2 regions of the Bradyrhizobium sp. BRP56 genome follow, and region 2 is predicted to be linked to the other one. Evidence: riboswitches for the same ligand, from Rfam matches in the RefSeq annotation. Region 2 holds a riboswitch; the other holds the start of a gene.
The links. A riboswitch is a leader RNA that binds a small molecule or an ion and turns the genes downstream of it on or off. The one in region 2 is predicted to bind ZMP and ZTP.
Positions count from the first base shown of each region.

Region 1: linked by a shared signal. The riboswitch ahead of I6F38_RS21935 (tetrahydrofolate dehydrogenase/cyclohydrolase catalytic domain-containing protein) and the one ahead of glyA (serine hydroxymethyltransferase) in region 2 are both predicted to bind ZMP and ZTP.

Region 1 covers NZ_JADYVV010000031.1:26,074-29,476, reverse strand. Annotated here, with positions in the region: gene I6F38_RS44040 (zinc-ribbon domain containing protein) at 1-243, opposite strand, end outside; gene I6F38_RS21940 (MaoC/PaaZ C-terminal domain-containing protein) at 302-751, opposite strand; gene I6F38_RS21935 (tetrahydrofolate dehydrogenase/cyclohydrolase catalytic domain-containing protein) at 882-1,745, opposite strand; ZMP/ZTP riboswitch at 1,761-1,840, opposite strand; gene I6F38_RS21930 (hypothetical protein) at 2,059-2,466, shown strand; gene I6F38_RS21925 (hypothetical protein) at 2,587-3,111, opposite strand; gene I6F38_RS21920 (hypothetical protein) at 3,327-3,403, opposite strand, start outside.
Region 2 covers NZ_JADYVV010000002.1:315,755-319,157, forward strand. Annotated here, with positions in the region: gene I6F38_RS03240 (hypothetical protein) at 38-184, opposite strand; gene glyA (serine hydroxymethyltransferase) at 302-1,573, opposite strand; ZMP/ZTP riboswitch at 1,610-1,695, opposite strand; gene I6F38_RS03250 (response regulator transcription factor) at 1,781-2,443, opposite strand; gene I6F38_RS03255 (histidine kinase) at 2,440-3,403, opposite strand, start outside.

The DNA.
Region 1 (3,403 bases), on a different contig from region 2:
CGCCTGGATGCGGCGCCATTCCTCGGCCTTGCGCCGCCTGGCTTCGATCGCTCCGTTCGTCTGCTTGCTGCGTTTCACGGCGGCACATCCGTCTGGGTCGAATGCCTTCGGCGCATCGACGAAGTAAATACCGGGCAGCACGACCTCGTCGATGATGACGTCATTGATGCGCTGCCGTTCTGCCGCCGGCTTGTCATAATTGCCGCAACATTGCGCGACGACAAGGTCGCGTGCGGGGAACACGTAGAGGCGCTGACGGCCGTCCGAGGCGGATGACTTCGGGATGCCCCTCAGGCCGCGCCTATGCCGGCCCCTGCGCCGCCGGCCGCATGCGGAGCGCGTCGAGCACGAGGACAAGAACCGGGCGCTGCTCGTCGTTCACTAGCTCCGTCTTGAAGATCACGACAGCGTCGCGCCGCTCCGGCCTGATGGTGATCTTCTGGATCTGGGATTGGCCGGTGAGCGTGGCGCCGGGCCGAACCGGGCTCGGCAGGCGAATCTCGAAGCTCCGCCCGACGATCCCCGCCACCTTGGTCCAGATCGCCTCCACGACGAGCCGCTGATAGATCGCAATGGTGTTGAAACCGCTTGCGATCAGTCCGCCGAACGGGCCTGCCGCAGCCGCGACGGGATCGGTATGGATCGGCACCGGATCATATTTGCCGGCGAACTCCAGGATCTCGGCCTCGCCGATCGTGTAGCTGCCAAGCCTGAACGTCTGGCCCTCGGTGAGATCGTCCGCGTACAGCATCGCGCGCCTCCATCTGTCGCGCGACGATAGACGAATGGTGCGGGCTTTCCATTACCCCGGACGTCATGAAACTTCGTGCGCGATACGCGAGCGACACCCGCCGCTCGCATATCGCCGCAGGTATCCCGCGCTATTGCAGCCGGGCCGCCCTCGCCTTTGCCGCCTTCAGCGTGTTCTCCATCAGGCAGGCGATCGTCATCGGGCCGACGCCGCGCGGCACCGGCGTGATGGCGCCGGCGACCTGCACCGCCTCGTCGAACAAGACGTCGCCGCACACCGCATAGCCGCCGTCCGGCTTCTCGACGCGCGTGGTGCCGACGTCGATGACGATGGCCTGGGGCTTGATCCAGTCGCCGCGCACGAGGCCGGCCTTGCCCACCGCGCTCACCAGGATGTCGGCCTCGCGGCAGATCCTGCTGATGCCACGGGTGTGGATATGGGTCTGCGTCACGGTCGCGTGCTCCTGCAGCAGCAACGCGGCCATCGGCTTGCCGACGATGTTGGAGCTGCCGATCACCACGGCATGGGCGCCGGTGAGGTCTGATCGGACCGACTTGATCAGCCGGAGACAGCCGAGCGGCGTGCACGGCACCAGCGCGTCATCGCCGTGAAACAGCCGGCCGGCGTTGAGGGCGTGCAGGCCGTCGACATCCTTGGCGGGATCGACCGCCGCCATCACGCGCAAGGCGTCGATATGCGCCGGCAACGGCAGCTGCACCAGGATGCCGTCGATATCGTCGCGCGCATTGAGCGCCTCTACTCTGGCAAGCAGATCGGCCTCGCTGGCATCATCCGGCAGGCGTGCGACCTCGCCGCGCAGGCCGAGCCGCTCGGCCATCCTGACCTTGCTCTGCACATAGATCTGGCTCGCCGGGTCGCAGCCGACCAGCACGACCACAAGCCCCGGCGCGCGGGGCAGCCGGTCGAGTTCGCCAGCAATCTTGTCGATGACAATTTGGGCATGTGCATGCCCATCGAGAATGTTCGCCGTCATGGCACCTCCGTTTCGAAGCGGTGCCCAGGCGCGCGGCGTTCAGTCTCTGCGCTCCCCGATGGTGGTCCATCCAAGCGCCAGTCGCGCAGATGGCATCGTCATAGCCGTCCCGCCGGGCAAAGGCAATTCACGCTCTCCCGCGGGTCGAACGGCGACGAATTGCCCTCACTTTTGCCGGTGGATCGGTGCCGGGCGGGTCACCTCTGGGGGTAGGATTCGGGCAAGACTTGCGTTAAGTCTCGGCGCTTGCCGGGCTTTTCCGATCCCCGGCGCCATCCCTTCCGGTCATCACGCCATTTCGGACATTTTCGACATGAGACATATCATCCTCGCGCTGGCGCTCTTCTGCCCGGCTGCCGCGCTTGCCCAAGGTACCACGCCGGCCCCCGCCGACGCCGACAAGCCGGCGGCGGCCTCGCAGCCGATGGTCGGCGACAAGCCGCTGGTCCAGGTCGGCAAGAAGTCGGCCGCCAAGAAGGGCGAGAAGCCTGCCGCGCCCGGCAAGCCGCAATCGGTCGCCCAGAAGCTTCAGGCCTGTCAGGACATCGACGACGCCACCAAGGAACGGCTGATCTGCTACGACGAGATCTTCAAGCCGCAGCCGAAGCCGAAGGCCGCCCCGGCCAAGGGCGTCAACGATTGCCGCTTCGTGAAGGAAGAGGACGAGCGGCTGACCTGCTACAACGGCTTCGCGGACAAGATTCCGCGCCTGCCGCGCTAAAGGTAGCGAGCGCCGCGCGGACGCCGTCCCGGATCCGGCCACCCGCCTGATCGCGGACATGAAAAAGCCGCCGCAAGTGTTTGCGGCGGCGGATCGATTGCCGGCTGCGGCAGCCCTTTCTTACCAGGTGCCGAAGCCACCAAAGAAGCCCATGCGCTGCTGCTGCGCGACGCGGTAAGGCTGATACATGCCGGGCTGCGCCAGCCGCATCGGCTGCTGGGGATGGGCGTGGTAGCGCGCGACCTTGCGCTTCTTCGGCGCCTGAGACTGGGCCTGCGCCGGTTGTTCAGCCGATTTTGCCTCAGCCGCGACCTTCTGCGCATCAGCCTTCTCTGGCGGAATGAACTGGGCGAACGTATTGCGGACGCGGGCTTGCGCCGACGCATCGCCCGTAGCCGACGGGATGGCCGCGGCGACCGCGTTGACCTGCGCCGGAACAATGGTCGGCAAATTGGTATCGTAGACCACCCGCTCGGGCAATTTCTGGGTCGACTTGATGCGCACCATGGTCTTGTCGACGCCCGGCGACGACAGTCCCTGGTTCTGGCCGGCGACCACGGCCTCCTGCGGCACGATGGCATTGACGACGAAGAGCAGCGCGAGCAGCACTCCACCAACGAACAGGAAATAACGCGCCACAGGCATTTTGGTAGCTCCCCCCGCGCAGCAGGGCGCGGTTCATCTCGGCGCGACGACATCAGTCATCGCGCGGGCGATTTCATCGTCTGCGCATGATCACCCGGGCGCTGTCCGCGCTCCCGGGTCGTTCGCTAACGGCTGGTTTATTAGTTAGTTCCTGTCCGGCCGTTACGGTTCACCCGACAAGTCAATTCGCGGTCACTTTTTCGAGATGCCGGGAATTAGAGGCGGCTCGCCGTCACGACCGAGCATTTCGCCTTGTTTGCGTTCACGTTGACGAACCCGACCAACATTTGCG
Region 2 (3,403 bases):
ATGCCCGCCGGCGGTTGATGCCCGCCGGGCGTAGCTCTCACAGCCTGGACAGCGCCAGGCCGAGGTAACCGATCAGCGCACCGGTGCTGAGAATGATGACGACGAGCGCCTGTTCCGAGCGGGCTTGCAAGGTTTTCCGGGTCACGGCGTTGGACGCTCCGTCTTTCGAGATCATGCGGTCCAACGAACAGCATCAATTTCCGTTCCGGTCCTTTTCGGGAACCTTCACGACGTCCCCATGTAGGCCGCACATCCGGCCGAGTGACGCGACGGACGCGGAACAGGAACGCGGCTCGGCCGCCTATGAGGGCGGCCCGATCCCAGGAACGGGGAAAGCGCGGCACATCTCGACGCTGTTCGACCTCAGTCGCTTGACGACCGCTGCATCTCCCTTCGACCGGAGGGATTCCGCAATGAGTTCGGCGATCAGGCGCATTTCGGGCTCGCCCATGCCGCGCGTGGTCGCCGCCGGCGTCCCGAGGCGGATGCCGCTCGGCCTGAGCGGCGGCCGCGGATCGTCGGGAATGATCTGCTTGTTTGCGGTGATCCCGACGGCGTCGAGGATGTTCTCGGCCGCGCCGCCGTCCAGGCCGACGCTGGCCACCGTATCCACAACCATCATGTGATTGTCGGTTCCGCCGGTGATCAACGTCATGCCGCGTTCCATCAACGCTTCGGCCAGGACCTTCGCGTTGCGCATGACCAGTCTTGCATAGGCCTGAAAATCGGACGTCGATGCCTTCTTCAGCGTGACCGCGGTTCCGGCCACAACGTTCATGTGCGGACCTCCCTGCAGTCCCGGAAACACCGACGCGTCGATCTTGCCGGCGAACTCCCGGCGACAGAGAACGATGCCGCCGCGCGGTCCGCGAAGCGTCTTGTGCGATGTCGTCGTCATCACGTCGAAACCCGCATCGAGCGGATTGCGCAAGGCGTTGCCGGCGATCAGGCCGCCGTAATGGCTGACGTCCGCCATGGTCAGCGCACCCACCTCATCGGCAATGCTCGTGAAGGACGCATAATCCAGATCGCGCGGATAAGAGCTGTAGCCGCACAGCACCAGCTTCGGACGGACGTGCCGGGCCATGGCGCGGAGCTCATCGAAATCGATGGCGCCGCCGTTTGACGGCTGCGTCTTGTAGCGGGCGAAGTTGAAGAGCCGCCCCATGTGCGACACCGGCGCGCCATGGGTGAGATGGCCGCCGTGTGACAGGTCCATCGCCAATATCGTATCGCCGGGCTGCAGCAGGCCGAGATACACGGCCTGGTTCATTGGCGACCCGGACAGAGGCTGAACGTTGGCATGTTCGGCGCGGAACAGCGCGCAAGCGCGCTGTCGGGCAAGGTTCTCTACCTGGTCGGTAAATTCCTGGCCGCCATAATAGCGGCGTCCCGGATAGCCCTCGGAATACTTGTTGGTGAACACCGATCCCAGCAGCTCGAGCACCTCGGGATAGGTGTAGTTCTCCGACGGAATCAGCTCGACGCCGTCTTGCTGGCGGCGCTCTTCGCCCTCGAGCGCAAGGGCAACTTCCGAATCGTTGAGATGGAGTTCGTTGCGGAATAACGGCATGGTCCGGGCTCCCTAAGACGCTGGATCATCAGCTGAACGGGTTGCCCAGGCGAACGGCGTTGGAACCCTTCGCGCTTCACCGTGGTCAATTCCACGTAAGCTCGCCAGTCGCGCGAGGGGCGAATGAGCCTGCGAAGCTCATCGCGAGCAGAGGCTATCCAATCTCAGGCGGGCTCGCAAGGGTTGGTCGCTGCCGCTGACGCGGGCTCAGCGTTCGCCGAGATCGAGCTGCGTCAGGATGCCTTGCCGCAGCGCGAGGCGGACCAACTCGATATCGGTGCCGACGCCGAGCTTGTCCTTGATCAGGGAATGCAGGTTCGCGACCGTCTTGGGACTGAGGTGCAGCGCCTCGGCGATCTCCTCGGTGGTGTTTTCCGCGAGCAGCATGCGCAGCACCTCGAATTCCCGCGCGGTCAGGAGGTCGGCCGCCTTGGTCTCGCCGGCAAGGTGGCTGAGCGCGAGCTCGTGGTCGATATCCGGGCTGATCGCGATCTTGCCCGACAGCGCATCCATCACGGCGTGCACCAGAGTCTCCGGCGGGCTGGTCTTGGTGACATAGCCGCTCGCGCCGGCGCGGATCGCCTGCACGGCAAACGCGGCGTTCTGGTGCATGGTGAACACCAGGATTTTTGCGCGCCTGTCCCACTGCCGGAGGCGGCGGATGGCCTCGATGCCGCCGATGCCGGGCATCGACAGGTCCATGATGACGAGGTCGGGCCCGGTCTCCTTGTAGAGGCGGTAGGCCTCGACGCCGTCGGAGGCTTCGGCGACGACGCAGAGGCCCGGCTGCTTCTGCAGCATCGCCCTGTAGCCCTCCCGGACGACGGCGTGGTCGTCGACCAGCATGATGGTTCGCGCCGCATGGCTCATGCCGCGTGCTCCACCGGTGCGGCCTCTCGGATGGCGGCGACGGGAACGATGACGCGGAGCGAGGAGCCGCTGGGCTGTCCGGTCTCGAAGCTGAGCCGCCCGCCCAGCGCGGCGACCCGTTCGCGCATGCCGAGCAGGCCGAGGCCGGACCTGAGCTGGGAATCGCCTTGCGGATCGCCGGGCTGGCCGTCATCGTCGATCGCGAGCACGATCGCGCTGTCGCCGCCGCCAGGCGGCGCCTCGCGCATCTCAAGCCGCAGCATGACGCGCGTGGCGCCGGCATGCTTGGCGGCGTTGGTGAGCGCCTCCTGCACGATGCGGTAGAGATTGGCGGTGACGGAGGCGGCAAGGCGCTCGAACGATCCCGATATGGTGATCTCGAACCGCGGCTGTCCGCGGCTGCGGCCGTTCCAGCCGGCGACCAGGCCCTCGAGGCTGGCCGCAAGTCCGAGTTCGTCGACATCGGGCGGGCGGAGCCGGAAGAGGGCGCCGCGCAACGTCTCCATCATGTCGGTCGCGGTCCGCGCGATGCCGTCGCATTCGGCGAGCAAAGGCGGGCAATCCGCGGCCGCGGTCTGGCGCGCCGAGGCGGCGAGCGCACGGATTGCGGCCAGCGACTGCCCGAACTCGTCATGCAGCTCACGCGCGAGGTGCCGGCGCTCCTCGTCCTGCACCAGGATCAGTTTCTGCGTCAGCGCGTTGCGGTCGGAGAGCGCGGCGGCGAGGCGCTCGGCGAGCTGGTTGAAGACGTCGCCGATCGCGGACAGTTCGGCGAGATCGAACGGCGGCAGGCGCGCGGCGAGGTCGCCCGCAGCGATCCGCTCGAGCCCGTCGCGGATCTGCCGCGTCGGACGCAGCGCCCGCGCCAACGCCGCATAGACCAGGGCGCAGAGCAGCGGCAGCGCGATCATGAACACCGCCATCAGCCGGCCGGCATCGTGCCAGGCCTCGGCGGTCGGC